Linked DNA regions of Asticcacaulis excentricus CB 48. The protein of the gene in region 2 interacts with the protein of the main gene of each other region in a pairwise test. Links are inferred from orthologs where the notes say so. Each region holds a gene or a part of one and is shown on either strand. Other genes may lie near its edges.

What was found.
Region 1: the proteins of gyrA (region 2) and gyrB interact in binary tests that used the Escherichia coli proteins (3 or more experiments, as listed by UniProt). The link is inferred for Asticcacaulis excentricus CB 48 from one-to-one orthologs.

Annotation. Positions count from the first base shown.
Region 1 is NC_014816.1:3,126-18,011, forward strand. Bases 894-3,940 are described here. They hold gyrB (DNA topoisomerase (ATP-hydrolyzing) subunit B), read left to right. Parts: upstream 894-1,216; coding sequence 1,217-3,664; downstream 3,665-3,940. Other genes in these bases: recF (DNA replication/repair protein RecF), read left to right, coding at 894-1,214. Also shown: more of recF, read left to right, coding at 90-893; ASTEX_RS00025 (helix-turn-helix domain-containing protein), read right to left, coding at 4,255-4,623; ASTEX_RS20925 (hypothetical protein), read left to right, coding at 4,730-4,864; ASTEX_RS00030 (glycoside hydrolase family 97 protein), read right to left, coding at 4,871-6,934; ASTEX_RS00035 (argininosuccinate synthase), read right to left, coding at 7,267-8,502; ASTEX_RS21025 (DUF2199 domain-containing protein), read right to left, coding at 8,576-9,025; ASTEX_RS00040 (potassium transporter Kup), read right to left, coding at 9,127-11,148; ASTEX_RS00045 (Rrf2 family transcriptional regulator), read left to right, coding at 11,309-11,728; ASTEX_RS00050 (SDR family NAD(P)-dependent oxidoreductase), read left to right, coding at 11,725-12,522; ASTEX_RS00055 (MarC family protein), read right to left, coding at 12,662-13,393; pyrF (orotidine-5'-phosphate decarboxylase), read left to right, coding at 13,557-14,240; ASTEX_RS00065 (DUF1674 domain-containing protein), read right to left, coding at 14,262-14,501; zinc metalloprotease HtpX, read left to right, coding at 14,603-14,886. UniProt on the Escherichia coli protein: DNA gyrase negatively supercoils closed circular double-stranded DNA in an ATP-dependent manner to maintain chromosomes in an underwound state.
Region 2 is NC_014817.1:794,417-809,533, forward strand. The notes cover bases 1-3,278. They hold gyrA (DNA gyrase subunit A), read right to left. Parts: upstream 2,958-3,278; coding sequence 201-2,957; downstream 1-200. Other genes in these bases: coaD (pantetheine-phosphate adenylyltransferase), read right to left, coding at 1-165; ssb (single-stranded DNA-binding protein), read right to left, coding at 3,196-3,278. Also shown: more of ssb, read right to left, coding at 3,279-3,714; ASTEX_RS15400 (hypothetical protein), read right to left, coding at 3,850-4,296; ASTEX_RS15405 (hypothetical protein), read right to left, coding at 4,307-4,957; ASTEX_RS15410 (LVIVD repeat-containing protein), read right to left, coding at 5,003-7,903; ASTEX_RS15415 (flagellin), read right to left, coding at 8,014-8,847; ASTEX_RS15420 (flagellar protein FlaG), read right to left, coding at 8,985-9,314; ASTEX_RS15425 (flagellin), read right to left, coding at 9,435-10,253; ASTEX_RS15430 (flagellin), read right to left, coding at 10,540-11,370; flagellar biosynthesis regulator FlaF, read right to left, coding at 11,597-12,007; flagellar biosynthesis repressor FlbT, read right to left, coding at 11,967-12,392; ASTEX_RS19470 (tetratricopeptide repeat protein), read left to right, coding at 12,602-15,117. UniProt on the Escherichia coli protein: A type II topoisomerase that negatively supercoils closed circular double-stranded (ds) DNA in an ATP-dependent manner to maintain chromosomes in an underwound state.

The DNA.
Region 1 (14,886 bases), on a different replicon or contig from region 2:
CTCCACATTTTGGCAATGAGACAAATGGTCAGATCGAAACCCGGGGTTACCGTGTGTTTCGATCTGACTTTTTCGTTTAAAGGGCGCGCATGAAAACCCGCATTCACGCCCTGAGCCTGACCGATTTTCGCAGCTATGACCGGCTTGATGTCGATTTGTCCGGGCGGTCGCTATATCTGTTCGGCCCCAACGGCGCAGGTAAGACCAACTTTCTTGAAGCGATCAGCGTCCTCAATCCCGGTCGGGGTCTGCGCGGGGCGGCCGTCAGCGATCTGGGGCGTCGCCTTCCGCAGGAGGCCAAGGGTCGCGCCTGGGGCGTGTCGGTCGAGCTGAAAAGCGCCGAGGACGATATCCGCATCGGCACGGGGTCCGACCCGCGCAGCCTTGAAAAGCGTCTTGTGCGCATCGACCAGCAAACCGTCCCGGCGGGGCGTCTGCTCGATCATATTCGCCTGGTTTGGCTGACCCCGGCGCAGGACCGTATCTTCCTTGAGGCGCGCGCCGAGCGGCTGCGCTTTTTCGACCGCTTGGTCTTCGCCGCCACACCTTCACACGCCACGACAGTTAGCGCCTATGAAAAGGCCCTGCGTGAGCGGCTAAAACTGCTGGTGCAGGGTCCCGCCGACGCCGTCTGGCTCGACGCGCTGGAGGAGAGGCTCGCTGAGGCCGGAAGTGAGATGATTGGGGCCCGCCGCGCCGCCCTGAGCGATCTTCAGGCGGAAATCGAAGCGCACGAAAGCGCCTTCCCAAAGGCGGATCTGGGACTGATCAACGAAGCGTCAGACGCCCGGGAACGCGAGACCCTGAATACCGCCTTGCGCGAGGGATTTGCCCGGGCCCGTGCCCGTGATTCGGCGGCGGGGCGCTCGCTTTTCGGGCCCCATCGCACGGATCTCAGCGTCTTTCACCGCGAAAAAGATCGTCCGGCCGCGGACTGTTCCACGGGGGAGCAAAAAGCCCTCGTTCTGAACCTGATTTTGGCGCAGGGGTCGAGACTTTCGCGTGTCAAAAGCGCACCGAATCCTGTAGTATTACTTGACGAAGTCGCAGCGCACCTCGACCCGATTCGCCGGGCGGCGCTGTTTGATGAAACCGATCGTCTGGGCCTGCAAACCTTGTTTACAGGCACGGACGAAAGCCTCTTCGACGGATTGGCCGGGCGTGCGCTTGGGGTTCGTGTCGAAGGGGGCCAATGGGTAGAATTTAGGGACTAGGCATGGCCGAAAACGAAGAGCATCCGGAAGTCGTCGAAAACGCTTATGGCGCGGATTCGATCAAGGTTCTCAAAGGGCTGGATGCGGTGCGCAAGCGCCCTGGCATGTATATCGGCGACACGGATGACGGGTCGGGCCTGCACCACATGGTCTATGAAGTCGTCGATAACGCCATCGACGAAGCGCTGGCCGGTCACGCCACCCGGGTGGAAGTGATCCTCAATGCCGATGGGTCCTGTTCAGTCTCCGACGACGGGCGCGGGATGCCGGTCGATATCCACGCCGAAGAAGGCGTGTCGGCAGCCGAAGTCATCATGACGCAGCTCCATGCCGGCGGCAAGTTTGACCAGAACAGCTACAAGGTCTCCGGCGGCCTGCACGGCGTCGGCGTCTCGGTCGTCAATGCCCTCTCCGACTATGTTGAGCTGAAAATCTTCCGCAATGGCAAGACGCACGAGGCACGCTTTGAGCTTGGCGAAACCGTGCGTTCGGTCGAGGTTACCGGCGACGCGCCCCTGCGCGAAAATGGCAACCCCCTGACCGGTACCATCGTCACCTTCCTGCCGTCACTGAAGACCGGCCCGGACCAAGGCACCTTCACCTTCATCGATTTTGACCGCAAGACGCTTGAACACCGCCTGCGTGAACTGGCCTTCCTCAACTCAGGCGTCCACATCCGCTTCGCAGACCTGCGTGAGGCCGAGCCCTACGACATCATCCTGCATTACGAAGGCGGCATCGTCGAATTCGTCAAGCATCTGGACAAGTCAAAATCACCGATCATCAAGGAGCCGATCGACGCGCGGGGCCTGCGTGACAAGGTCGAGGTTGATCTCGCCCTGCAATGGAACGACAGCTATCACGAGACGATGCTGTGCTTTACCAACAACATCCCGCAACGCGACGGCGGCACCCACCTGGCGGCCTTCCGTGGCGCCCTCACGCGGGTGATGTCGGCCTATATGGAGTCTTCAGGCCTCGCCAAGAAGGAAAAGGTCTCGGTATCGGGTGAAGACGCGCGCGAAGGCCTGACCTGCGTTCTGTCGGTCAAGGTGCCGGACCCCAAATTCTCGTCGCAGACCAAGGACAAGCTGGTCTCCTCCGAAGTGCGTCCGGCCGTCGAAGGCATCGTCTTCGAAAAGCTGTCGCAGTGGTTTGAAGAAAACCCGGTCGAAGCCAAACAGATCGTCTCCAAGATCATCGAAGCTGCTGCCGCCCGTGAAGCGGCCCGCAAGGCCCGCGAACTGACCCGCCGCAAATCGGCGCTCGACATCAACTCGCTGCCAGGCAAGCTGGCCGACTGTCAGGAACGCGACCCGGCCAAGTCCGAACTCTTTATCGTCGAGGGTGACTCGGCCGGTGGCTCGGCCAAGCAGGGCCGTAACCGTGAAAATCAGGCCATCCTGCCCCTGCGCGGCAAGATCCTGAACGTCGAACGCGCACGTTTTGACAAAATGCTGTCGTCGGAAATGATCGGCACGCTGATCACGGCGCTAGGTACCGGTATTGGGCGAGATGATTTCAATATCGAGAAGCTGCGCTACCATAAGATCATCATCATGACCGATGCTGACGTGGACGGCGCGCACATCCGTACCCTGCTTCTGACCTTCTTCTACCGTCAGATGCCGCAGATCATCGAAAACGGCTATCTCTATATCGCTCAGCCGCCTCTGTATAAGGTCGCCAAAGGCAAGTCGTCGCGCTACCTGAAGGACAACACCGAAATGGACGCCTTCCTAATCGAGGAAGGCACGTCTGAGGCGGTTCTGGAACTGCGCTCAGGTGAGCGTATCACCGCTCAGGACCTTGAGGCTCAGGTACGTATCGCCAAGACCTTCAAGGGCAGCGTGGACCGTCTGGCCAGCCGCGCCCCGGCCTTTGCGATCGAACAGGCGGCACTGGGGGGCCTGTTCGGCGACAAGCCCGATCTGGCACTGGTCGCCAAGCGTCTTGATCGTCTCAAGGAAGACGGTGACGGTGACTGGAGCGTCGAAGCCAATACGACCAGCCACGGCGGCTATGTCTTTACCCGCGTGCGTCGTGGCGTATCGGAAAAGATCGTGCTGGATGACGGCCTGATCCATTCGCAGGACGCCCGCCGCCTCAATGAGCGGACGCTGGAACTGGGAGACCTGTTCAACGAAGTCTCGACCTTCCGTCGCAAGGACAAGGCCGCAGACATCCGCGGGCCTCTGGACCTCGTCGCCGCCGTTCTTGATGCCGGACGCAAAGGCCTGAGCATCCAGCGCTATAAGGGCCTGGGTGAAATGAACCCGGATCAGCTGTGGGAAACCACGCTGGATAAGGACGCCCGCACCCTGCTTCAGGTAAAGGTCAATCTGACCGACGAAGCCGACGACCTGTTTGTCAAACTGATGGGTGATCTGGTCGAACCACGCCGCGAGTTCATTCAGGACAATGCGCTCGATGCTGAAGTGGACGCCTAACGCCACCTACCACCCTCTTTTAAAACCGCCGGGTCAACACTCCGGCGGTTTTTTCTGCGGCAAGTGTCGATTTGCGATTCTTTATATAACGTCACGCGCCCCGCATCCCATCGGTGATGCATCCCCCTCAGCCCCACTTCTCACCTCCACGGTTAGCTAGAGCGTTTGCGCGGAGGCCCTCATTGCGCCTCGCGGCAATTGATGCTGGGGATGCATGACTTCCGACTTGCACGCGCTCATCGCTCTAAAGTGGCAAAAAGGGCGCCGCCTATCTCGGAAAACTTATGGCCTTGACCACCGATAGCCTAATTAAAGCGTGGCGCCGATGGCCCCAGGTAAAGGTCAACAGGGACCGCTCTGGCGGATAGTTGGAATTCGTAGGCTGGAAATTTGAAAATCAGTGCCTGCAAAACAAGCGGGACTGGAGAATGTTTAATGTTTCGAATCGAAAAGGTGATCGTAGGCGCGGGCGAGTAGCTTTCATGCATCAAGGGTAGGAGCACGGAACTCTGTTCAACCGAGCTTTATGATGCCGCTCCGCTGCTATGATCCGGTACCATCAAGGTCGATACGGACTGGGTATCGGTAGATTAGGCGATCAGATCACATTCCTGAACCAGGCGGTCGGCCGGAATATGCCAGGCCTTGTTTATTTTACGGATCATAGCGAGTGTCAGGGGGCGTTTGCGGCGAAGTATTTCTGTCGCGCGGTTTTTGCCGATCAGATTGGCTAGATCGGACTGGGTCCTGCCCTGCGCTTCCATGGCTGCCTGAATGGCTTGAACCGGATCGAGGTTCTTTGCGATAGGCCAGCGGCGCTCCTCGTAGTCATGAACGAGAGTGATCATGATGGCGAGCTGGTCATGTTCCGGCGTGCCTTCGGCTGCGCTCCAAAGGCCTTTCATTTCTTCCAGTGCGGAAGCGTGATCGTCATCGTTCTTGATAGGGCGAATGTCCATGATCAATACTTTCAGAATTGGTCGACGGTCGTTGCGTCGATCCGATCATATTCGGCATGAGTGCCAATATACAACCCTGGGAGATTTCTGCCCACGAAGTAGATTTATGACCATCCTGTCGGGTAGTTTTTTCAAATCCATTTCGACCTCAGCCAGAAAGGCGTGCCTAGAGGCTCTATTCTTCTGGCTTCTGATGCTATCCAGCCCGGTCATCGAAACGCCCGATGCCGAGCTGGACTAAAAATGGCTAACGGCGTTTCTTGACCGGCTTTAGGGGTGTAATCTGAATAACCCCACCGCCCGAGTTGGCCAATCGCAGTGTGAGACTTTGCTGGGCATCGACATCAATTTCGCTCTTCTTCACGCTCGAAGGGTGATCGCCATCTTCCCAGACAACCGCTTTATAGGCGCCTCTGCCAAGGAAGTTCAACGGCACGCTAATCGTCTTTGCACCGTCAGTCATCGCCCCCACATACCAGCTATCGCCTGAACGGCGTGCGATAACCACACATTCGTCAATGTCCCCAAGGATGAAGCGGGTCTCGTCCCAGGAGGCGGGAACGCGCTTTAAAAAGTCAACACCGTCCTCTGGACTTCCGTCCGGCTTCTTGTAGGCGGGCGGACTGTCAGAAACCATCTGAAAAGGGCTCTCGTAAACAACATACATCGCCAGTGCGGCCGCTCTGGTGGTCATGACATAAGGGTTCACGAAGCTTTGCTTTGCGGGAAAATCTGCCGGCGTCGTGTGTCTGAAACCACCCGGCGTATAGTCCATCGGCCCGAGCAGCCCACGGGTAAAGGCCAAGGTCACGTTGTGCTTGGCAGTTATGCGCTGGCTCCATTTGTTGTTTTCTGCGCCCAGCACCCCTTCTTGGGTCATGTAGTTTGGCCAGGTCCGGGTTAAACCTGCAGGCGGAAAGGCCCCATGGAGGTTGACCATGAGCTTGTGATCAGCGGCCTTCGACAGAAGTCGCCGATAAAACGCCATGATCTCCTGATCGTTGCGGTTCAGAAAATCGACCTTCACCCCCTTAACGCCCCACCGTTCATAGGTTGCCAGCGCCTCTTCAAGTTGGGCATCCAGTTGCTGCCATTGCAGCCAGACCCATACGCCGACACCCTTCGCTTTAGCGTAGCGTACGATCTCGGCAATATCGATTTCCGGCTTGGGTCGGGTCACATCGGCGTTCGCAGTGGGCTCAACGGACGATCCAACAGACCAGCCTTCGTCGATGAGAAGATATTCAAACCCCATTTCGGACGCGAAATCCGCATAAGCCTTATAGGTGGCCGTGTTCATGCCTGAGGTCTGACCATTGGCATTATGGGGGGACGGCAGAGGAAAGGCGTTGCCATTCCACCAGTCCCAGGCTGACAACCCGGGCTTAATCCAGCTTGTGTCTGCAATCATCGAGGCGGAAGCGAGTGTATTGATCAACTGGGACTCGATCAGCTGGCCATTCGTATCTCCCATCATCACGACGCGCCACGGCGTTTTAAAGTCGGTCGAAACGTCTAGCTGAGCCGCTCTGGTGCGGAACCGTGCGCCGGGGTCATTGTCTTTGCGAGGGGTCAAGACCACGCGTAAACCCGGTGTGCCGTCGTTAAGCCCCGTATAGTAGGCCCCCGGATAGTCTTGTGGATCCGATTCCGCGATAGCAAATGCGGCGGAACCCGTGCGGCAGACGACCGGCGCCTGGAACAGATGGAAGGGGCGAAACTGCGAGGCCTTAATCGCATCATGCTCGCCTTCAAAACTGTTCTCAAACCGTCCCTGGTTCAGACCGTGACAATCAAAGTCGTCGCTAAAGCGAAATGAAGTCGCCTCGTCTTGGATGTTTAGCGCCGAACGACCGGGCTGTTTAGGAACGACATAGCGAAACGCAATCCCGTCATTATAGGCCCGAACGATCAGATCCAGTCTCGCCAATTCAGACTGCCCGGTTTCAATACTTATATGACTTTCCTCGTACGAGGCGCGGACGTCTTTCGACTTCCCTACAGGCAAGGTGTAACGGTCTTCGCCCGTCACTGTTTTGGAGGCTGAAAGCTTTGCGCCCCTCTCCCCCAGTGTTGTGCCAAACGGGGAGCTGTTTTGCAAAATGAGCCCAAGCGGTGAGGCTTCAATCAGAGCCCTTTGATGCCGGCTTACACTGAAAGTAAGTGCCCCCTTATCGCTCACCACAACGTCCACACGATTACGCTTATCCGGAGACGTTGTTGAAACGGTTTGCGCCGCCGATGATGTCGCCGCAACCGCAAAAACGGTGATGGAAACGCATTTCAAACAAGACCGAAAATCGAACACCATGAAGTCCTCCCTATTTGTATGATATTGGGAGCTATCACGTGACCAAGGTCAAGATCTGAAAACGCGGCCTTTACGGTGAAGGGCCACTTTAAGGCAATGGCGTCACCTTTAGTGGCGGACAGCCAACTTTCCTAAGGACAGGAAACGGCATCGCCCTGCCCTTACAGGCCAAGGGCTGCCTTGCGGTAAAGGCGGATCTTTCACGAAGCGGCAATCCCAGGGCCACAAGGAATGGGCCCTGGAACATGTCCCGCTTCGAAAGCTTCACAGTTCGCAGTGTCTTACCAGATAGGACGCAAGAGCGCCTCGAAGACACTCAAATGCGGCGCGAGCTAGCCGCGAAGGTCGCGCTTTGCCGCGACCCGCAGACGCAAGGCGTTGAGCTTGATGAAGCCCGCCGCATCGCGGTGGTCATAAGCCACCTTGCCCTCTTCGAAGGTCACCAGATCCTGATCATAGAGGCTGTAGGGGCTTTCGCGGCCAATGACCGTGACATTGCCCTTATAGAGCTTCACCGTCACGCGACCGGTGACCTTGGCCTGCGAATAGTCGATCGCAGCCTGAAGCATTTCGCGCTCCGGCGAGAACCAGAAGCCGTTATAGACCAGCGAGGCGTATTTCGGCATCAGCTCGTCTTTCAGGTGCATGGCGCCGCGGTCGAGCGTGATCGACTCGATGCCGCGGTGCGCCGCCAGCAGGATGGTGCCGCCGGGGGTCTCATAAACGCCGCGCGACTTCATGCCGACGAAGCGGTTTTCGACGAGGTCCAGACGACCGACGCCGTTGTCGTGACCGAGCTGGTTCAGCTTGGTCAGAAGGGCTGCCGGCGACAGGGCTTCGCCATTGATAGCCACCGGATCGCCCTTTTCAAAGTCGATGGTGAAGACCTCGGCCTTGTCCGGCGCGGCTTCCGGGGCGATGGTGCGCTGATAGACGAACTCCGGGGCTTCGACCGCCGGGTCCTCCAGCACCTTGCCCTCGGACGAGGAGTGCAGCAGGTTGGCATCGACCGAGAAGGGCGCGTCGCCGCGCTTGTCCTTGGCAATGGGGATCTGGTGCTGTTCGGCAAAGGCCAGCAGAGATTCACGCGACGCGAAGTCCCACTCACGCCATGGCGCGATGACCCTGATATCGGGCTCAAGGCCGTAATAGCCCAGCTCGAAACGCACCTGATCGTTACCCTTACCCGTCGCACCATGACAGACGGCATCGGCGCCGACCTTGCGAGCGATTTCGATCTGCTTCTTGGCGATCAGCGGACGCGCGATCGAGGTGCCAAGCAGGTACTGGCCTTCATAGACGGTGTTGGCACGGAACATCGGGAAGACAAAGTCGCGCACGAACTCTTCGCGCAGGTCTTCAATATAGATGTTTTCCGGCTTGATGCCGAGAAGCTCGGCCTTCTTACGCGCAGGCTCCAGCTCCTCACCCTGACCAAGATCCGCGGTGAAGGTCACCACCTCGGCATTATACTCAGTCTGAAGCCACTTCAGGATGATCGAGGTGTCGAGGCCGCCCGAATAGGCGAGGACGACTTTCTTGACGGGCTTTTCAGTAGGGGAGGTCATGAGGCAACCACTCCGGTCAGGGGGTAAAACAGTTGCTCGCGCGTTTAAGACCCCTCCCCTCAAGATGCAAGGATTAATGCAGAAGCGAGAGGGCCATCTTATGCCATTGGGCTATGGTAATGCCGTTACTCTGGTCGATGGCCAGAGGGTGGTCTTTTTGTGTGACTGTAAATATCGGAACCAACCCAGGTTCACGGCATTGTACAGATAAAGGTAATTCAATAACCGAGCCGTAAGACCTTATCGGGCTACATAGCCAACCGAAATATGGAGTATCGTCTGCACGGTCCAAGGCATCCCAACGATCGCTCATGTGGCAAAAGCTGTCTTCGCTTAGTGAAGACCACACTGAAAATTCCAAATAATCCTGCTTTTTCAGTATGGGTATCCGAATATGCCCACGAATGAAAAAATGCCTATCATCGACAACGCATTGATCTTTATTCAAAAACACCCGGCGTTCAAATTCATCGTCAGCGGCAAAAGCACGCCAAGGGGCATCAATGCCGAAACACAGGGGCATATCATCATGCGCCTCGCCGCAATGACGGCACTTCCATGATGCCGAACAAATGATCCCCCTAAACGCAAACCCCGTCCGGTAAGCCGAACGGGGTTGAGTATCTATACACTGACCTGTGTCCCAAGCTCCACAACGCGCCCCGGCGGGATATGGAAGAATTCCGTCGGGTTGGTGGCGTTGCGCATCAGGAAGATGAACAGGCGATCCTGCCACAGCGGCATACCGGACGTCGCCGAGGCCACAACGCTGCGGCGACCGAGGAAGAAGCTGGTGGCCATGATGTCGAACTTCAGGCCCTGCTTGCGGCAGATACCCATGGCTTTGGGCAGGTTCGGGCTTTCCATGAAGCCATAGTGAACCGTGACACGCTTGAAGTCCTCATCGAGCTTCTCGATGGTGATGCGCTCAGATTCGTGGACACGCGGGATGTTGCGCGTATCGACCGTCAGGATGATGTTCTTCTCATGCAAAATCTTGTTGTGCTTGAGATTGTGCATCAGGGCGACGGGTGCGACTTCGGAATCGGAGGTGAGGAAGATGGCCGTGCCAGGTACGCGGTGCGGGGGGCGGGCCTTCAACATGTCGATCAGGTCCGTCAGAAGGACGCTGTCGCGGCGGGACTTTTCAAACAGGATGCCCGATCCGCGCACCCATGTCGCCATGATGGTGAACAGGCACGCCCCGATGAGCACGGGCAGCCAGCCACCGGAGAAAAAGCGCAGCATGTTGGCGCTGAGGAAGGACAGGTCGAGAATCATGAAGGGGACGATGAAGGCGAGAACACGCGGCCAGCCCCACTTCCACATCTGACGCATGACAATAGCCGCCATCATGGTTGTAACCACCATGGTCCCCGTCACAGCCAGACCGTAGGCGTGGGCCAGAGCCGATGAGGTCTGGAAGGTAACCATCACCACCAACACGCCGACCAGCAGCATGGTGTTGAGTTGCGGGACGAAAATCTGACCTTCCTGCGTTTCCGACGTACGCTTCACGTTCAGACGCGGCAGGAGGCCCAGTTGGATGGCCTGCTGTGTCAGGGAGAAGGCGCCGGTAATAACCGCCTGAGATGCCACGACCGTAGCCATACCGGCCAGCAGCACCAGAGGCAGACGCAGGGCCAGCGGGGCCATTTCAAAGAACCAGTTCATTTCCTCAAACGGACGCCCCGCCGCCTGAGACGCATCGAGAACCGTCAGCGCCAGTGCCCCCTGCCCCAGATAGTTGAGTGTCAGGCACGGCAGCACAAAGAACAACCAGGCCGCCTGAATGGGCCAGCGACCGAAATGGCCCATATCCGCCGTCAGGGCTTCAGCTCCGGTCACAGTCAGAAAGACCGCGCCCAGCACAATGAAGCCGGCCATCCCGTGTTCAGACAGGAATTTTACGGCGTAGTAGGGATTAATAGACGCCAGTATTTGCGGGTTGGCGATAAACTGACCAATGCCCAGCGCCGCCATCGAAGCAAACCAGACCGCACAGATGGGGCCAAACAGCAGACCGACCTTGGCCGTTCCGTGGCTTTGAAAGGCAAACAGGCCGATCAGCATGACGCCTGCAATCATCAGAACCAGTTCATTGGAGATGCTGTTTTCCAGCGCCGGAATGGTGCGCAGGCCCTCGACGGCCGACAGAACTGACATGGCCGGCGTAATCACCGCGTCACCATAAAACAGCGCTGCGCCTATGATGCCGAGCGTAAAGACGACCGCCGTGCGCTTGCCAATGGCTTGCTGTGCCAGCGCCATCAGCGACAAAACGCCGCCTTCGCCCTTGTTGTCGGCGCGCATGATGAAGCCGACATATTTGACCGTGACCACAAGGATCATCGCCCACAGGGCCAGCGATACGACGCCCAGAATTTCCGGACGCGTCACGCCGTCGCCTGCGGCCGCGTGCAAGGCTTCCTTGAACGCGTAGAGCGGCGAGGTGCCGATGTCACCAAAGACCACACCAATAGAACCCAGAGCCAGCGCCCAGAAACCCGCGTGCTTGGCGTGGCTTTCTGTGGACTGCGGTTGTGAGGGTTTGTGCGCGGACGCGACGTCCGCTCCGGTCTTTTCGCCGGTGGAGACCGAAGCGTCCGGGGAGGGACTGGCTTCGGGAGGGGTATCCCCGATCATGCAATATCTCCTGAGAGACCACACAATCGGGTCCTCGCTTGAACGGCGGGCCTCTTACGCCCATTTCTAGCCAGATTCAATCCACATTGCATCAGGCCTCCGCTTGGTCACGCGATTCCACTAGGAATGGCAGTCAAATTATCGTAATTACGGAGAGATCATGTCCGACAGTCAGAGATTTCCCGTCGCCGCACATACCCTGGCCTATCTGGCCCACAAAGGGGCCTATTCGCGTGAACAGGCGGTTTCTTCGTCGGTGCTGGCGGCCTCCATCCCGACCAACCCGGTGGTTATCCGTCGCATGACCACGCAACTGGCCAAGGCCGGCCTGGTCGATACCTGCTCGGGCGTCTCCGGCGGCACGTGGCTGCTCAAACCCGCTGAAACCATCCCGCTGGATCAGGTGCTGCATGCCGTGCACGGCTGCGCCCATCTGGGCTCGGCCCCACCCGGAGCCGATGGCTGCCCCGTCGGCCAGGCTATCCCTAAGGCGGTATCGGGCGCCATGAAAGCGGCCAATGCCGCCGCGACCGAAACCCTTTCGAAAATCACTGTCGCCGACCTCATCCGGAATATCTGATGCGCAGACTGGCCCTCATTACCGGCGCAACTTCGGGCATTGGCCTCGCCTTTGCCCGCGTCTATGCCAGCCACGGCTGGGACGTGGTGGTCACGGGCCGCCGTCAGGAGCGTTTGGAAAAGCTGGTTGAAGAAATTCGCCTGCGCTTCGGCGTCGAAGCCTCGTTCGTCGTGGCCGACCTGTCCGAAGTGGGCGCGCCGCAAAGGCTGATCGACTATGTAACGTCGCTTGGGCGCAAGGTCGATGGGCTGGTCAACAATGCCGGCTATGGCCTGCCAGAAGGCTTTATCGGCAATGCCTTTTCGTCGCATGAAGCGTTTCTGCGGGTGATGATGCACACCCCGACCGAACTGGCCTATCTGGTCCTGCCCGGCATGATCGAGCAGAAGTTCGGACGCATCGTGAATGTGTCGTCTCTGGCCTCTTATCTGCCCGCTTCACCGGGCGACACCCTCTATGCACCCGTCAAGGCGTATCTGACGCGCTTTTCACAAGGCCTGCACCTTGAGGCGCGTGACCACGGCGTTCATGTCAGTGCCCTTTGCCCTGGCTACACCTATTCAGAATTCCACGACGTCACCGGCTCGCGTGAGCGCATCAGTCAGACGACGCCGGAATGGATGTGGATGGGCGCTGATGAGGTGGCCCGCGAAGGCTATCAGGCCGCCGAAGCCAATCGCGCTATTTGCGTGCCGGGTGCCCCCAACAAGTTCCTGTCGGCGCTGCTGAAGATCATCCCCGACGACTGGGCGCTGGAGCTGATCTCCAACCATCTGCGCAAGATGGTGCGCTAGATCATTGTGATTTCTGGTAGAAACATAATGATCTAGATTGTGTTTGGCCCCTCGCCGGCTCCGGGCTCCGCCACCTTGGTCCTCGCCTCAATGGTGGCTTGAGCGGAAGGGTTCCATTAGAAATCAGTCTGCTCTTGAACTAGGACCCGCTGTAGGGGTGAGCTGCCGCCGGAACGATGATATCGTGCGTGACGGTCGAAATGGCCGAAATGATGATCTGCACGGACAGGGCACAGAGAATGAGCCCGAGCACGCGGATGACCACCACCATGCCGACGCGGCCCAGCATCTTGGAAATATGGCCCGTAAACAGGAAGGTCAGAAGGACTGCCAGCGAGGTGGTAACGATGGCTCCAAGGCCTACTGCCATACCCGTAATGCCGTATTTCTGAGCCTCACCCGCCTGAATGATGACGGTCGAAATCGCACCCGGCCCGATCAAAAGCGGGATGGCAAAAGGCACGACGAACTTTTCAAAAGTCTTCTTGGCGCGATCGCGGCCACGGATGGGCGCGCCGTGGGCATCGACGGTATCTTCGGTCAGGGATTCGGTCTCTTCAAACATGGCCAGAAAATCGCCACGCGTCATATCGAGCCCCAGTAGGAACAAGAGGATGCCGCCAGCAATACGGAAGGCGTCCATCGAAATGCCAAAGAACTGGAGTAGGGCCAGACCGGTGAAGAAGAAGAAGCTGAGGAACAGGGCGGCGAAGGCGGAAATATAGACCACCAGCCAGCGCCGCGCCGATTCCGACTGGGTGCGCGTGGCCGCCGCAAAGATCGGCACATTACCAATGGGATCGAGCAGGGCGAACAGTGTGATGAAGAAGTTCACATAAAGCTCAACCAGACCCAATGAGCCACCCGACATCACTTGCCCTCCTGCAACCGATTCATTTTGTAACAGACCCGCCTATCCGGTTACAGGAAAAACTTTCGCCGGAACTGAGGCCAAAGGGTGCGCTTTTTCCCCATTGTGCCCCGCAAAATCCAGTGTATGTGAAACCGACTGTTACCGGAGCGCCGTTATGACCCTGCCCGCCGACCCCCGCATTATCGTCGCCCTCGATGAGCCTGATCTCGCCTCTGCCCGCCATCTGGTTGAGGTGCTGGGTGATCACGTCAGCTATTACAAGATAGGCCTGACGCTTTTAGGACAGGGCGGTCTGTCTTTGACCGAGGAACTGGGCGCGCGTGGCAAAAAAGTGTTTCAGGACTGGAAGCTGCACGACATCGGCGCGCAGGTCGAAGGGGCCGCTGAGGCCATTTCACGCGGGGCTTGCGATATGCTGACCGTCCATGCAGAGCCGCAGGTGATGAAGGCCGCTGTGCGCGGCCGTCAGGGCCACACAAAACTTTTGGGCGTCACGGTTATGACGACGTTGAAGCAGGATGATCTCGATGAGATGGGCTATGGCATGGCGCTGGAAGATCTGGTCAAACGCCGGGTCGATCAGGCGGTTGAAGCCGGCATGGACGGCGTCGTCGCCAGCCCGCACGAAGCGGCCATGATCCGTGCCCGCGTTCCGGCAGACTTCCTGATTGTCACCCCCGGCGTTCGCCCCGCCTGGGCCGATGCCAATGACCAAAAGCGCATCGCCACGCCGGCCGATGCGATACATAATGGCGCCACGCATATGGTCATCGGTCGCCCGATCACCCGCGCCCCCGACCCCGTGGTCGCGGTGCAGGCAATATTGGCGGAGTTGCAGGGGTAAGCCCGTTATCAGGGGCGGACATTAAAAATCGCTGACGATGCCCTTACGTTCCCAGTCGCCAAAGCGTGTGGGTTCCAGCCCCGCCGGCCCGCCCTCTTCAAACGGACGCTCATCTGCGTTTTTTTCGGCCTCTGCGCGACGTTGAGCGGCTTCGGCCAGAGCGCGTTGCGCCGCCGGAGTCAAAACACGCTCAGGCATCTCCACTTTTTCAGCATCATCAATCGATTGCGAAGTCGTTTCGTCGTTTTTTTCAGATGACATTTTTGTAAGTGCCTTAAATTTGTCTGCGCTATCCTTATATGTATTTCCCAAGGGACGCTATCGCAACCCTAATACTTAACATTCAGGAGAGCTTCTTAACCATGAACCCGTTCAAGACCTTCATGCTTCTGGCGGGTATGACCGCACTGTTTGGCGCGATCGGTCTGGCGATTGGCGGGCCTACGGGCATGCTGATCGCGCTGGGCCTGGCCTTGGCCATGAACGCGTTTGCCTACTGGAACTCAGACAAGATGGTGTTGAAGGCCTACCGGGCCGAACCCGTCGATCCTGCCGCCGCTAGCGGCCTGATCCGCACCTATTACGACGATATCGCCGAAATGAGTCACCGCGCCGGCCTGCCAATGCCGGCCGTCTACATCATACA
Region 2 (15,117 bases):
CATCTCGACCCGCTCATCCAGCGTGAAGACCGGTGCCTTACCGGTATTGCGCGCCACCCCGATCACTAGATGATCGACCAGCTTAACCGCCCGGCCGATAATGTCCGAGTGTCCGTTGGTGATCGGGTCGAAGGTTCCGGGGTAGAGCCCTATCCTTTTGGCCATCTGATGTGGCTCCTTATCTTTCAGTGGGGCAAGCCTTATCCGGCATCGCCCCCGCTGGCAAGCTCAGCCTCGTCCGGGCCGTCCTCTTCGGCGGTTTCGGCCAGACGTTCGACCGAGACGACCTTTTCGCCCGACGTGCGGAAGATGGTCACACCCTGCGTATTGCGGCCCGCCACGCGGATCTGCGACACCGGGGTGCGGATCAGTTGCCCGCCATCGGTGACCAGCAGAAGCTGATCGGTGTCTTCGACCGGGAAGGAGGCGACCAACTTGCCACCACGCTTCGACAGGTCGATGGCGACAATGCCCTGACCACCGCGACCGGTGCGACGATAATCATAAGACGAGGTACGCTTGCCAAAGCCCGTATCAGCGATGGTCAGGATGAACTCTTCGGCTGCCCCCAGTTCGGCGATGCGCTCGACGCTCAGCGAGGCGTCTTCCGCGCCTTCTTCAGCCTCCTCTTCGACCACCACCGTCGCCTCTTCGCCTTCGCCCGTCACCGCCGCACGCAGCGAAGCCGCGTGCTTCAGATAGGCGGCGCGTTCGGCCGGCGTGGCCTCAACGCGGCGCAGAATGGCCATGGAAATGACCGTGTCGTCCTCACCCAGACGCACGCCGCGCACGCCGGTGGAGTCGCGGCCCTTGAACACGCGGACCTCATCGACGGCGAAGCGGATCGAGCGGCCCGATGCGGTGGACAGCAACACGTCCTGATCCTCGGTGCACAGGGCCACGCCGACAATGGCGTCACCCTCTTCGAGCTTCATGGCGATCTTGCCGGCGCGGTTGACGTTGACGAAATCCGACAGCTTGTTGCGGCGCACGTCGCCGGAGCGCGTGGCGAACACAATATCCAGACGATCCCAGGCGGCTTCATCCTCCGGCAAAGTTAGGATATTGGTCACCGTCTCGTGCTTGTCCAGCGGCAGCAGGTTGACGAAGGCCTTGCCCTTGGATTGCGGCGTGCCGAGCGGCAGACGCCACACCTTCAGCTTATAGGCCTTACCCGTAGACGAGAAGAACAGCATCGGCTGGTGCGTCGAAGCGGCGTAGATGCCGGTGATGGCGTCCTCGTCCTTCATCGCCATGCCCGAACGGCCCTTACCGCCGCGGTGCTGGGTGCGATAGGCGCTGAGCGGGGTGCGCTTGACGTAGCCCGAATGGGTCACGGTCACCACCATGTCCTCACGCGGGATCAGGTCTTCGTCCTCGATGTCGGCTTCGCCATCGACGATCAGGCTGCGGCGCGGTTCGGCATAGAGGGCTTTCACCTCTTCCAGTTCCTCACGCACGATGCCGAGGATGCGTTCGCGCGACGACAGGATGGCGAGATATTCGGCAATAGAGGCCGCCAGGGTGCGGGCTTCGCCGAAGATTTCATCGCGACCCAGGCCGGTCAGACGCGACAGGGTGAGGGCCAGAATGGCGCGCGCCTGTTCTTCAGTCAGCCGCACCTCACCGCCTTCAAAGACGATCGACCGCGGGTCGGCAATCAACTCGATCAGCGGCGACATGTCCCCGGCGGGCCAGTTCTTTGCCGTCAGGCGTTCGCGGGCCTCGGTTGGATCGACCGATGAGCGGATGATGTGGATGATTTCGTCAATATTGGCTACTGCAATGGCCAGACCGACCAGCACATGGCCCCGGTCGCGCGCCTTGTTCAGTTCAAAGCGTGTGCGGCGGACTACCACCTCTTCGCGGAAATCAAGGAAGATTTCCAACAACTTACGCAGGCCCATCTGCTGCGGACGACCGTGGTTGAGCGCCAGCATATTGACGCCAAAGCTCGTTTGCAGCGCCGAATAACGGTAAAGCTGATTGAGGATGACGTCACCGGACGCATCGCGCTTCAGCTCGATGACCATACGCATCCCCTGACGGTCGGATTCGTCACGGATATCGGAAATGCCTTCGATCCGCTTTTCGCGCACCATTTCCGCAATATGCTCGATCAGAGTCGCCTTGTTCACCTGATAGGGCAGTTCGGTGACAATGATGGCTTCGCGGTCCTTGCGGATGGTCTCGACCGAGGCCTTACCGCGCATGATGACCGAACCGCGACCGGTCAGCAGCGCCTGACGCGCGCCGGAACGGCCAAGGATTTCACCGCCCGTCGGGAAGTCCGGGCCGGGCACGATGCCGAGCAGGGTCTCGGTGCTGACCTCCGGATCATCGAGCATGGCCAGACAGGCCTCAATGATTTCACCCAGATTGTGCGGCGGGATATTGGTCGCCATACCGACCGCGATACCGCCCGCGCCATTGACCAGCAGGTTCGGAATGCGCGACGGCAGCACCGACGGCTCCTGACGGGCGCCGTCGTAGTTGTCGTTGAAATCGACCGTGTTTTTGTCGATATCGGCAATCAACGACTCAGCCGCGCGCGTCATGCGGCTTTCGGTGTAACGCATGGCCGCCGGCGGATCGCCATCGACCGAGCCGAAATTGCCCTGACCGTCGACCAGCAGCAGGCGCATCGAAAACGGCTGCGCCATCCGCACAAGGGCGTCATAAATCGCGCCATCGCCGTGCGGGTGGTAACGACCCATCACGTCACCGACGATATTGGCCGACTTGACGTACTTCTTGTCGTGGGTACGGCCCTCTTCGTACATGGCGTAGACGATGCGCCGGTGCACGGGCTTTAGACCGTCACGCGCGTCCGGCAGGGCGCGCGAAACGATCACGCTCATGGCGTAGTCGAGATAGGAACGCTTGAGTTCATCCTCGATGGTGACGTGCGAAATACCGTGCGGCGTCGGCAGGCCGGAAGCAGGAGTATCGGTCATGAAGCCCGTTTCATTGCATAGTCATCAGCACCGGACGGGAATCACACGTCGGCGCACTGGTTAACGCGCACCGTAGCACTTTTGCGACTAATCCCCAAATCCGGAAGGCGTTTTAGGGGAATTCAGAGCCCGCCTGTTAACATTTATTTTGCCTGTTCAGCGGCCTTGAAGCGCCACCAAAAAGCCTGCGGTATGACCGCAGGCTTTGGGTTCGAACCTATCTCGAATTTGGCAATGCTCAGAACGGAATTTCGTCGTCGAGATCGAAGTTCTGCTTGGGGCCGGAGCCCTGCGCCTTCGGGCCCGAAGAGGCCGGGGCCCCGTAGCCGCCGTCGTCAAAACCGCCGCCATAGCCGCCGCCCTGATCATAACCGCCCGCAGACGACGAACCGCCGCCGCTGTCGCCACGGCCGCCCAGAAGCGTCAGATTGCCGTTGAAGCGTTGCAGCACGATTTCGGTGGTGTACTTTTCGACGCCCTGCTGATCGGTCCACTTGCGCGTTTGCAGCGAACCTTCGAGATAGACGGTCGAGCCCTTGCGCAGGTACTGCTCGGCGATCTTGGCCAGGTTGTCATTGAAGATAACGACGCGGTGCCACTCGGTCTTTTCCTTGCGCTCACCCGTCATCTTGTCGCGCCACTGTTCCGAGGTGGCCACTGTCAGATTGGCGACACGCTCGCCCGAATTGAGCGTGCGGATTTCTGGGTCTTTACCCAGATTGCCGATAATGATGACCTTGTTGACCGAGCCCGCCATACGCTGCGCCTTCCGTTCTGCCCGCGATTCGGCGGACACATTAATTGCTAAGGCCTGAGCATAGGCGGCAAAACGCCGCTTGCCAAGCCGATGTTAACGCTTTGTTCACATCTTTTCGCGCTGCGCGGGAGCCCCTTATTTCTTTTCAGGCAGATTGTCAGGCAGGGTCTGCGGCTCGGAGAAGTTGCGGTCGCGCGGCACTTCAAAGGCACTGGGGATCACCAGACGCCCATCCGGGGCCTTGGTCAGAAAGGGCATGGCCGGGCCTTCGAAATTCTTGGAAATGCGGATGCCGCGCGGCGTGGACCACAGGAAGGTGCCGTTATAGACCCCGACGATCTCCTTGCGTGGCGACCCTATGCTGAGGAACTTGATGCGCAGGGCGTCGAGATGTGCCGCGCAATATTCCAGCGACGGCACGTCCTTTTTAATGACGTTGAACTTCGGCGGCTGATCCTTGGGAAAGCCGATATGGAAGCAGACATTTTTGGCATCAGGTGCTTCCACGGCCGTCTTTTCGCACCCGGCGAGCATCAGAGAGGCCGCGCCGGCGACAAGCCACAGAACAGGTTTCATCGCCATGAGTGGCTCCTTACTTTACCGAGCAGCCCTGACCCTGTTCGAGCAGGGTGCGGAAGGTCTTGTTATCATCCGAAATTTCAACGCGCTTGGGCACGAGGCGCAGGGTCTGGCTGCCCCAGCGGCCATAGGAGGCCGAACCCGGACGTTCGCAGCGGCCGTCAAAAAGCAAGGTCGCGCAGGCGTTAAGCGAGATACCGTCCGACAGGCGCGTCCACTCATTGCCGGCAAAGCGCAGACAGGCCCCCGAAGGGCCGGTGGTCGGGGCGGTTGCGGCCACAGGCTCGCCCGAATCGACAACCACAGGCGCCACCTTATCTGCGGAAATGACCGGCGGCGGGGCCAGTGAGGCGGTCGGGGCGGCGGTCATTTCGCCGCTTTCATCGACGCCCACATCCAGCGCATTGGCCGCCACGCCATTCTTTTTGGCGCAGTCGGCGATGGTCAGTTGCCCCACAAATTCACCATTCACAAAGCAGCGCAGCGTCTTCTTGGCGTCAAGAGTCGGCGCATCGTCGATGTCGAGGACAAGGCCCGGACCTTCGGTATTCATGCGCGGCGACTCTTTTTGCGAACTGGAGATCGCCCATCCGATCAGCACCGCCAGCAACAGGGCCCCGCCTGCACCCGCCAGCCAGATCGTTTGCTTTCGATTCAGCGCCATAATCCATCCCCTCGGAGGTGAGTTTGTCTCCCCCTAAAGGCCTGTTTATGCGCCGCCTGTCAAGCGGGAGAGCGCCGCAGAATAGTTGGAAGCCTGGGCATTCCAGTAAGCGGCCGAACCGGCTGAACTGGTCTTCTTCTTGCTATCATCCGACGACGTCGTGTCTTCGCCATAGCGCAGGTAGCGATAGGCGGACCGCACGTTTTTCAGCGCATCGTCCAGCGTCTTGAGCGCCGCCGTGATGCTTTCTTCCGAGTTCAGGTTGACGTCGGCATTGAACTTCAGGCCAAACAGCTTTTCGGTATCCGTCTTTGTCTTTTTCGAGGAAGACGAAGCGGATGTGTCCTCTGCCGTGCGGACTAGGCCTTCGGTCAACCCCAGCCCTTCGAGCGCGTCCTTACCCGCCGGGCCTTTGACAATTTCCATCTGGCTGGTCTTGTTCTGCGGCTCGATGACCAGTTGCGACTCGGCCTTACCGGTCACCTTGGCCACCGTCACCTTGAGCTTGTACCCCGCCGCGCGCTGGATCTTCTTGGCCAGCGTGTCCAGCGTGTCATTGGCTTCGATCATGATCTTTTTCTGAGAGCCGCCGGCATCGCGCAGATAGAAGGAGTCCCCGGCCCGCACCGATGTGCCTGAGGTCAGAAGGGTCGAATCCTTATACTCGATCGTGCCGCTGGGCAGGCCCAGCTTGTCCAGCACCGAGGCCCCATTGGTTGTGACGGCCATGGCCTGCGGATCGACCTCGCCGTCCTTGCCCGAATAGCGCTGGCTCCATTCAACCACGCCGCTGGCCACATCCATGCGCGCCAGATAGGCGTCGGCTTCGCCGATCTTGGTCGTGCCATCTATTTCGCCTTCGGTCTGCCCGGCGAAATAGACCTTGCCGTCGGTGAACTGCACCTTGACGTTCTTTTCTTCCCCTGCCCCGCCGTAATAGACGACCTTGTCACCAGCGGTGGAGGCGAAATCCGTAGAGACGGTCGCGGCAAAGGCGTCGGAGTGTCCGTGGAAGGCTGTGCTGCCCGATCCGCCGCCCAGAATACTATCATTGCCGGTCGAACCCCCGACATAGACCTTGCCATTATAGACGTCGATGGCGCCGATCTGACCGCCGCCTAAGCCGCCCAGATTACGCGTGCCCGTCAGGGTGGGTTTAGCCGGATCGCTGATGTCATAGGCGCGCAGGACGATATTTCCGTCTTCGACACCGGCGGCGTAGAGCGTCGTGCCATCTACCTTAACCGCACTGGCCTGATCGGTGCCGGAAGTGCCGTATTGCACCGTCGCGGTCGCTTTTCCGGACGAGTCAAAACTGCGGATATAGGCGTCCCAGCCGCCCGCCGACCCGACGCCGCCCTGCATGACACTGCGCGTCTTGCCGGCCACTTGAACCGAGCCATCCGACCCGAATGTCACCGCCAAAGCCGCATCCTCATCGGTGGAACCAAAGCGCTTGGTCCACATTTCCTGACCGGCAGAATCAAAAACCGTGACGAAGCTGTCGGCCAGGGTCTTGTTGGTGCCGGACGTCCCGCTGTCTTCCTTTGTCGAGGTTGTGGTGAAGGTCTTGCCATCCACCGTATAGCTTGAGGTGGTGGTGGTAACGGTCGCCAGCGTACCGGTCACCGACCCGGCAATGGCAACCTTGCCATCATCGCCGACGCTCAGCGCATAGCCAGTGGCACTGTCGGCCGCGCCCAGGGTGCGGGCATAGACGACATTACCGGCCGAATCGTACTTGATCAGGGCGACGTCCTGCGTGCCCTTGATCGTCTGACCCTCTGTGGTGCCATCGACATCGGCCAGCACATAGACCGAGCCATCCGGCCCGGACACGGTCTGATGCACGGTCTTGATCGACCCCTCAAGGTCGTTCTGGACGCTGCGGCCTGCCGTCCAGTAGGTATCGCCGGGCGCGGACACCGTATCGCCTCCCGTGCTGAACTTAACCATGCTGGTGGTCTGCTTGGGCGTGACGGTCTCGAACTTTTTGGTTTCCTTGTTGTATTTCGTCGTCTTGTCGGTATCGCCCGTCTTTTGCACGACGAAAACCGAATCTCCGGTAGGGGCGGCACTAAAGGTTAGGGCCTCCGTCGAGTCCCCCTGAATTTTCAATGAAAACGTATCGGGATTGGTGCCGACTTTGACGGTCTTACCATTAACCTCGACGGTCTTGTCCCCGCCCGCCGTCCGCTGAACGGCGAACTTGGTCGAAAGTCCCGCGGCTTTCAGCTTATCGTTGATAAAGCTGACGACGCTCGACATCGAACGGGTTTCACTGCCCATTTCCGCAAGGTCGATATGGACATTGATCGGGTCCGTCGTCCCCGTCCGCTTGACCGAAATATCGAAGGCCACATTGCCCTTGAAGGCCTCGACCTCACTGGTCGCCGTGCCCGAGTGGATGTCCTTGGCGAAATAGGCCGTATCCGTGCGCGCTATGCCCACCGTCGATTTCAGCTTGTCGGTAATACTCCCCTGAATCAGATTCAGATGCTCGTAATCAGCATCCTTAACGTAAGTACTCACTTCGCCAAGCCCCGCGTCAAAACGGCGGCGCAGGCTGTTGAGTTCAGTCTTGTTGCTGATCGAGTCGGGGCTCCCACCCGTCAGAATCGACTGCGCCTTCGCCGCGACGGCGCGCAGGGAGTTTAGCCCCGTATAGAGGGTGTAGAGCTTTTTGTAGTCGTTCGACGCGCCCGCAAGATCAAGGTTGACCGCCGATTCGCGAATAAAGCTCTTTCCGGAGAGGATATTCTTGACCAGCGTATCTTCCGGCGTGCCGCCCTTTTCCCACGGTGCCGTCGGCGCGCGGGTGGTCCCCGTCGGGCTGGTCGCTGTCGTCGGCGCAGCTGCATTGGCCGCACCTGAAGAGGCACGGACCTTCGAGTTGAAATAACTCGTCAATAAGCTGGTATCGAACGACACGGTCATAAGTGCCATTGTCACAGATCAAAGCTTAAGAAGCGTTAACCCGTAACAAAAAGGCCGACAGAGTAACGAAAAACCCGCCGGATGCCGACGGGTTTTGCTCAGGCCGCAAAAATAAGCGCCTACTGGAAGAGCCGGAGGATGGCCTGTGGCGACTGGTTGGCAATCGAAAGAGCCTGCGTGCCCAACTGTTGCTGTACCTGAAGTGCCTGCAAGCGCGCGCTTTCCTTAGCCAGATCAGCGTCAACCAGGTTGCCAATACCGACTTCGATAGCGCCGGAGAGTTTTGCGACAAAATTTTGACGCCCCTCGATCTGCTTGGCCTCGGAGCCCAGCGCGGCAAGGCTGGCATTAACATTATTGATTGAGGCATCCAGACGGGCCAGAGCGGATGTCGCCTTGGTCAAGGTCAAAACATCGGCCGCCGCCGACATGGTGATGATCGCGCCACCCAGACTGAAATTGCGGGAAGACAGGGTCACGACCGAGCTGCCATCGGCATTATCGATAAACTTAATACCGTTGGTGATTGAACCGTTCAGCAGGTTCGTACCATCGAAAGACGAGTTGGCTACAGCATGGCTGATCTGGCGCAGAAGTTCGCGGAAATCACCATTCAAAGCGTTTCGTGAGGCCGTTGAAAGCGACGGGTCCATGGCCGAAACGACCTTGTCGCGCATCTGTACCAGAAGATCGGAGACCGATTCCCCGGCGGCCAGCGTCACATCAGCGACCGATGTAGCGCGGTTGAGCGAATTTTTCACAGCGCTGAGCGAGCTGAGGTCCGCGCGTTGCCCCTGCGCGATCGAATACAGCGCCGCATTATCCTTAGCGCTGGATACCTCAAGCCCTGTGGAGATCTTGGTCTGCGTCGATTCCAGTTTGCGGGTCGTTGCATTCAGATTTTGCAACGCCGTCATGGCTGTCTTATTGGTATTGACGCTTACCGTCGGCATGAGGATTCTCCATATACGCTACGACTCAGAAGTCTTAACGAACATGGTAACCAAAAGGTTAATTCATGCAAACGCCTTTATCCGCGACCCTGTTAGGTACGCGGTGAATATCACAACTCACAATCCGAAAAAAGACGTCAGATATCGGTCCTGACGATGCTTCCCGCCTTGTAACTTCTCGATTTTTGCATTTCCAGCAGCTCTTTTTGCGGGAACTGACGGACAACCTCGCCGGTATAGCGATCAATCGCGCGATAGATGAACTCACCGCTGTCAGGGTCCTTATCTATCGTCAGTTTAAGCATATAGGCCGGCTGGGACTGCGCCCGCTCATGATTCGACAGACCGTTTTCCGTCTGACTGCCCGAGGTCGCAGGAGCGACTTCCTGAACAGGCTTTACCGGCTCCACGGGCTTAACCTGAGTGGGGTCGGTGACGGCGGGCGGGGTTACTGCATTCGTAATCATCTCCTGTATTACGCACGGCGACTTACGCCGTTGCGCCCTCTGTTTATGACCGTGACGCCGAGCCAGACGTCAGATCAGAGAAAAAAGGGGCGGACGTCAAAACGCCGCCCCCGTCATTCCTTAACGGAACAGGCTCAGAACCGTCGAAGTCGACTGGTTCGCAATCGACAGGGCCTGAACGCCAAGCTGTTGCTTGGTTTGCAGGGCCTGCAGCTTCGCGCTTTCCTTCGCCAGGTCAGCATCCACAAGGTTGCCGATCCCGTTTTCGATCGAGTCCGACAGCTTGCTGATGAAGTTGGCGTGGTTAGCCAGCGACTTCGAAGACGTACCGAGCTTCGCCAGCTTGGCCGAAACGTCGTCGATCTTGGTCGCAAGGGTCGCAACCGCCGCCGAAGCCGCAGCCTTGGTGCCGATCGTCGTCGCGTTGATGCTCAGACCCGTCAGAGACAAGTCTTGGGCCGCCACGGTCAGCGTACCACCCGAGTCGTTAGCCAGAGCCGAGAGCGCCGAGCCACCACTCTTAATGATATTGATGCCGTTGAACGTAGCGTTATTGACGGTCTTACCGATCTGGTCGCGGATCGCCTTGAAGTCTTCGTTCAGAGCGGTGCGGCTGGCCGTGCTCAAGCTGGAGTCCGAAGCTGCAAGGGCCTTTTCCTTCAGCTGCGAGAGCATGTCGGAAACGGATTCGCCGGCCGAGATGGCCACATCGACGACAGATTGGTTACGGGAGAGCGATTCCTGAACCGCGTTGAGCGAGGAAACCTGAGCGCGCTGCCCTTGAGCGATGGCGAAGACGGCGCCGTTATCCTTAGCGCTGGCGACCTTCTGGCCCGTGTTGATACGGGTTTGGGTCGTTTGCAAGTCGGCGTTGGTCTTGTTCAGGTTTTGCAGAGCGATCATAGCTCCGCTGTTGGTATTCACGCTATTGAGCGCCATAGGTCTAGTCCTTCTTCTAGATGAACCGGAGACATTTTGTCGTCCGGCGGCATTTTGCCTGACCCTTTGGCTGCAAGCGGCGGGCCAAACCTCCGCTAACGGAAAATCACTGCATGTAATTGAAATATAAGCATTATATATGCCTTAACCACACCTTGCGCCCGGCAGATTTTGCCTGTTGCCGGCAATTTTTGCCCAGACCGGCAATTTTTGCCGTGCACGCTTCAGGCAAAAAGAAAGCCGGAGCCGGGCCCGCCTGGACCCGCAACTCCGGCCTTTAAAGACCTTACTGGAACAGCCGGGTAACGACACCCGGAGCCTGATTGGCGATAGATAAGGCCTGCACACCCAGCTGCTGCTTGGTTTGCAAGGCCTGAAGCTTCGCACTTTCCTTGGCCAGATCGGCATCCACAAGGTTGCCGATCCCCGATTCCATCGAGTCCACCAACTTCGAAACAAACTGCGCATGCGCATCCAGCGATTTCGACGACGTCCCAAGACGGCCGAGCGCCGCAGAGACATTGGCGATCGACACATCCACGGCATCAGCAATGGTCTTTGCTTGTGCCGCCGAGGTAAAGGCCGAACCCGCCGAAAGCGTGATCGTGCTACCCGTCAGGCTGAGATCCTGCGCCGCCACGGTCAGCTTTGACGAGCCGTCCGCATTGGCCAGGGGAGCAATCGCTGAAGCGCCATTCTTGATAAGATTGACTCCGTTGAACGTCGCATTGTTCACCGTTTTCGAAATCTGATCGCGCAGCGCTTTGAAATCTTCGTTCAACGCCTGACGACTGACCGTGGTCAGGGACGTATCCGAAGCCGCGAGTGCCTTCTCCTTCATCTGGGTCAACATATCCGCAACGCTTTCGCCGGCGGAGAGCGCTACATCGACAGCCGATTTAGCCCGATCAAGCGACTCCGTCACCGCACCAAGGGAAGACACATCCGAGCGCTGGCGGGTGGCGATGGCGTAAACCGCCCCATTATCCTTAGCGCTCGCAACCTTCAACCCAGTATTGATGCGGGTTTGCGCGGTTTGCAGTTCGTTGTTGGTTTTGTTCAGGTTTTGCAGGGCGATCATCGCACCCGCATTGGTATTGATCGACATATTCGGCATCGATAACGTCCTTTCCATTCTGGTCGGGGATTTGACCGGCAATTTTGCCGCAAAGCCATTTTGGCCTGCCCGTTACCTAGCAATGAAAATGCCAGCCCGTAAGGTCGCGTTAAATATTTTTGTCGTTGTTTTCAATGGATATTTTTAAATTGAAAAAGGCGAGAATCATTGACTCTCGCCCTCACCGACCGGCCCTGCCCGGCAAAAACTGCACTAGAGTAAATTTTTAACCGAGCGACGCCCGCACTGTACCAACAAACGCCGGATCGGCGGACGGCGTCGCCTCTTGGCGAGGCATCAGACCCTGCATAATCAGGCGATTGACCTCGATCAGGGGCGCAATTTCTTCCTGACCGCGCATGACGGCCGAGGTATGGCGGTTGACCCAAATAGACAGGGAGACGATCTGCGCGCGCAAGGTTTCAGGCAGGCCATTGCCAGGCAGAGCGCAATCCGTCCCCAGGACTGACCACAGACGGCGGTTCCAGTCGAGCGCATCCATGCGACGAGAAACCTCGCTCCGATCAAGCTCAGCCGCCTCCATCAGCGCGCGGGTAACCTGACCAAACAGACGATACTCCGTCTGGCGCGGATCTTCACTCCGCTGAGCCGTCTTCTGATAGGCCTGTAGAGACATGTCCAAGTCTTTCGTCTTCGTACTCGATAAGCTTACGGCAGCCCATAAGAGCCTTGTAATATTCGCGCCCCATAATGGCTTTGGAAATCACCACACATTCCGCCAGAATCGCCGGATTGGCGATGACACTCATGAATTCGGTCATGCGCGTCAGGAATTCGTCGTAATATTTCTCCGCCCCCGCTTCATCAAGGTACATCATCATCACCGGGAAGTAGATGTGACGCGACGGAGAAGTCACCTCGCTCGCCTGCATGATGTCTTTTTCACGCAGCACCGAGGCCTTATTCTGGAGCACAAGCGAACACCGGCGGTCACCGTTTTGCACGACGGCACCGTTGAGAACAAATTTTTCACCCGGCTTGAGCGACAGTTTGAGCGGCATGAGAGTCCTTTTGGCCAGCAGCTTAGGCTTCGCACGGTTAATATCCGGTTTCGCACATCCGCAAATTTAACGGATGTAGCGCTATCCTGATCTTAATCGAATCATCGCATAAGATTGCACGTTCATGACCATCTGTCCTCACCTTCGGTCAAATGCCCCATACAGAAAGCGGCACAGAGCGTGGGGTACAGAGGGGTGCGGAGAGTCCAATGCCTAAAAAAACGTGGCCAATCAAACATCGGGCTGTTGAGACCGCCACCGCGGCGCAGGCTTTTGATATAGGCCCGGCAAAGGTTCTGGCAACACCTGATACGGTCAGTTCTATCGCGATGAACGCCGCCGCCACGCCGCCCAGCAAGGATGTTCTGGCCGATCTGGCCTCAACGATACTGGGGGATTCCGGGTCTTCAGCCGCCCTCGAAGCCCTGATGGAGGCCACGCGCTACATCAGCGAGGTGCGTCTGCTGACCCTTTTGAAGGATTCTCTGCTCCTCGTCCAGAAATCCGAATATGAGGGGGCGACGCAAAAGGCGCTGGAAGCGCTGCGCGTCAACGAAAAGTGCGGCACGGCCTGGCATATCCTGGCCGTATGCCGTGAAAAGGCCGGAGACATCAAAGGCGCCTTCACCTGTTTCGAAGCCGCCCTGCAACTCGAAGAAGACAATACGGGCATCGCCAATGATCTGGGCCGTCTGGCCTATCAACTGGACATGCACACGCAGGCTGAAAAGCTGTTCCGCTATGTCCTCGACAAAAATCCGGACGATTTTGAGGTCGCCAACAACCTCGCCTCGTGCTTGCGCGAGGTCAGCCGCTTCGAAGAGGCAATCGCCCTCCTGACGCCGTTTCTGGAGAAAGACCCGTCCAACGGCACGCTGTGGAACACGCTGGGCACAGTGGTCAATGCCAAGGGCGACCTGCCGACCGCCCTCCTCTTCTTCGATGAAGCCGTCAAGTTCGCCCCGGATGACCCCAAGCCCTGGCACAATCGCGGCCTGATCCTAGGTGCTCTGGGTGAGATTGACGAGGCGATCCAGAGCCTGGAAACCGGTATTAAGCGCATGGTCTCGCCCGCCCAGATCGAGGCGGCGGAGCTGGCCATGGCCTTCTGCTACTTCTGTAAGGGCGACCTGATGCCCGGCTATCGCTACTATGCCGCGCGCAAGTCGCTGCATAGCCTTGAGGGCATGAAGTATATTACCGACGTCCCGGCGCTTGATCTGTCTCAGTCCCTGATGGGCAAGTCGGTCTTCGTCACCACAGAACAGGGGCTGGGCGATGAAATCCTGTTCGGCACCGTGCTGCCGGACCTTCTGGCCGAACTGGGACCAGACGGGCACCTGACGCTGGCCGTGGAAAGACGCCTTGTTCCCCTCTATGCGCGCAGCTTCCCGCAGGCGACGGTGATCGCCCACGGCACGGGCAAGATCAATGGCATCACGGTGCGCCACTTCCCCGGAATGGACACCACCCGCGCCAATGACGGCTTTGTTATGCTGGGCGACCTGCTGCCGCGTTACCGGCCTAACGCAGAGGCCTTTCCGCGGCAAAAAAGCTTCCTCACCCCCGATCCTGCACGCGTCGCCCACTGGAAGGCCGAGCTGGACAAGCTGGGGCCTGAGCCCAAGATCGGCCTTCTGTGGAAAAGCCTTGTCCAGCATTCTCGCCGTGACCGCTACTATTCCCCCTTCGAAAGCTGGGCCCCTATCCTGCGCACGCCCGGCGTCGTGTTCGTCAATCTTCAGTACGGCGATGTCAGCGAAGAACTGCGTCAGGCCGAACGCGAAGGCCTGAGCGTCTGGAATCCGCCAGGCATCGACCTGAAGCAGGATCTGGACGATCTGGCCGCCCTGTGCGCGGCCATGGACCTGATCATGGGGCCCTCAAACGCCACCAGCAATATCGCGGCCAGCGTCGGCACCCCCATCTGGGTTCTTTCCCCATCCAATAGCTGGCCCATGATGGGCACCGACTATTACCCGTGGTACGGCAGCGCCCGAATGTTCCTGACGCCCACCCCCGGCGAGTGGGCAGTGCCTCTTGAGGAAATGCGTCAGGCCCTGATCCGTGAGGTCGCCGCCCCGGTGCAGGCCCTGTCAAGCGACGATATACGCCGTCAGTTTCAGGGCGTTGAACGCGCCCTTCTGATGCGCGACTGGGCCGAGGCCGAAACGCAGGCCCGCGCCCTTTTACGCCACGTGCCCGACCATACCGGTGCCTGGCAGGCGCTGGCCACCGCGCTTGACCGGCAGGACCGCATTCCGCAGGCCCTTGACGCCTATCAAACAGCTCTGAAGCATCAGCCGGACTCGCTCGACATCGCGGCCGATCTGGCGCAACTGGCCTTCCGCATCGGTCTTTATGACATGGCCGAACGCTTCTACGGCCTGATCGTCAAGCGTGACCCTGGTCACCTGATGGCGGTCAACTATTACGCCGCGGCGCTGCGCGAACAGTCGAAGTTCGATCAGGCCATCACCCTGCTTCAGGCCTATCTGAGCGACTATCCAAAGCAAAGCGCCCTGTGGGATACGCTGGGCACCATCCTGCTGGCGCAGGGCGATGCCGACACGGCTCTGATCTTCTTCAACGAAGCCATCTCGCTGGACAACAGCCTGCCGGCGCGCTTCAACCGGGCCTGCCTGTGGATGGAAAAAGGTCTGCTGGCCGAGGCCCTGCCGGAGCTGGAACTGTGTCTGGATCGCTTCTCTGAGCCCGGCAATTT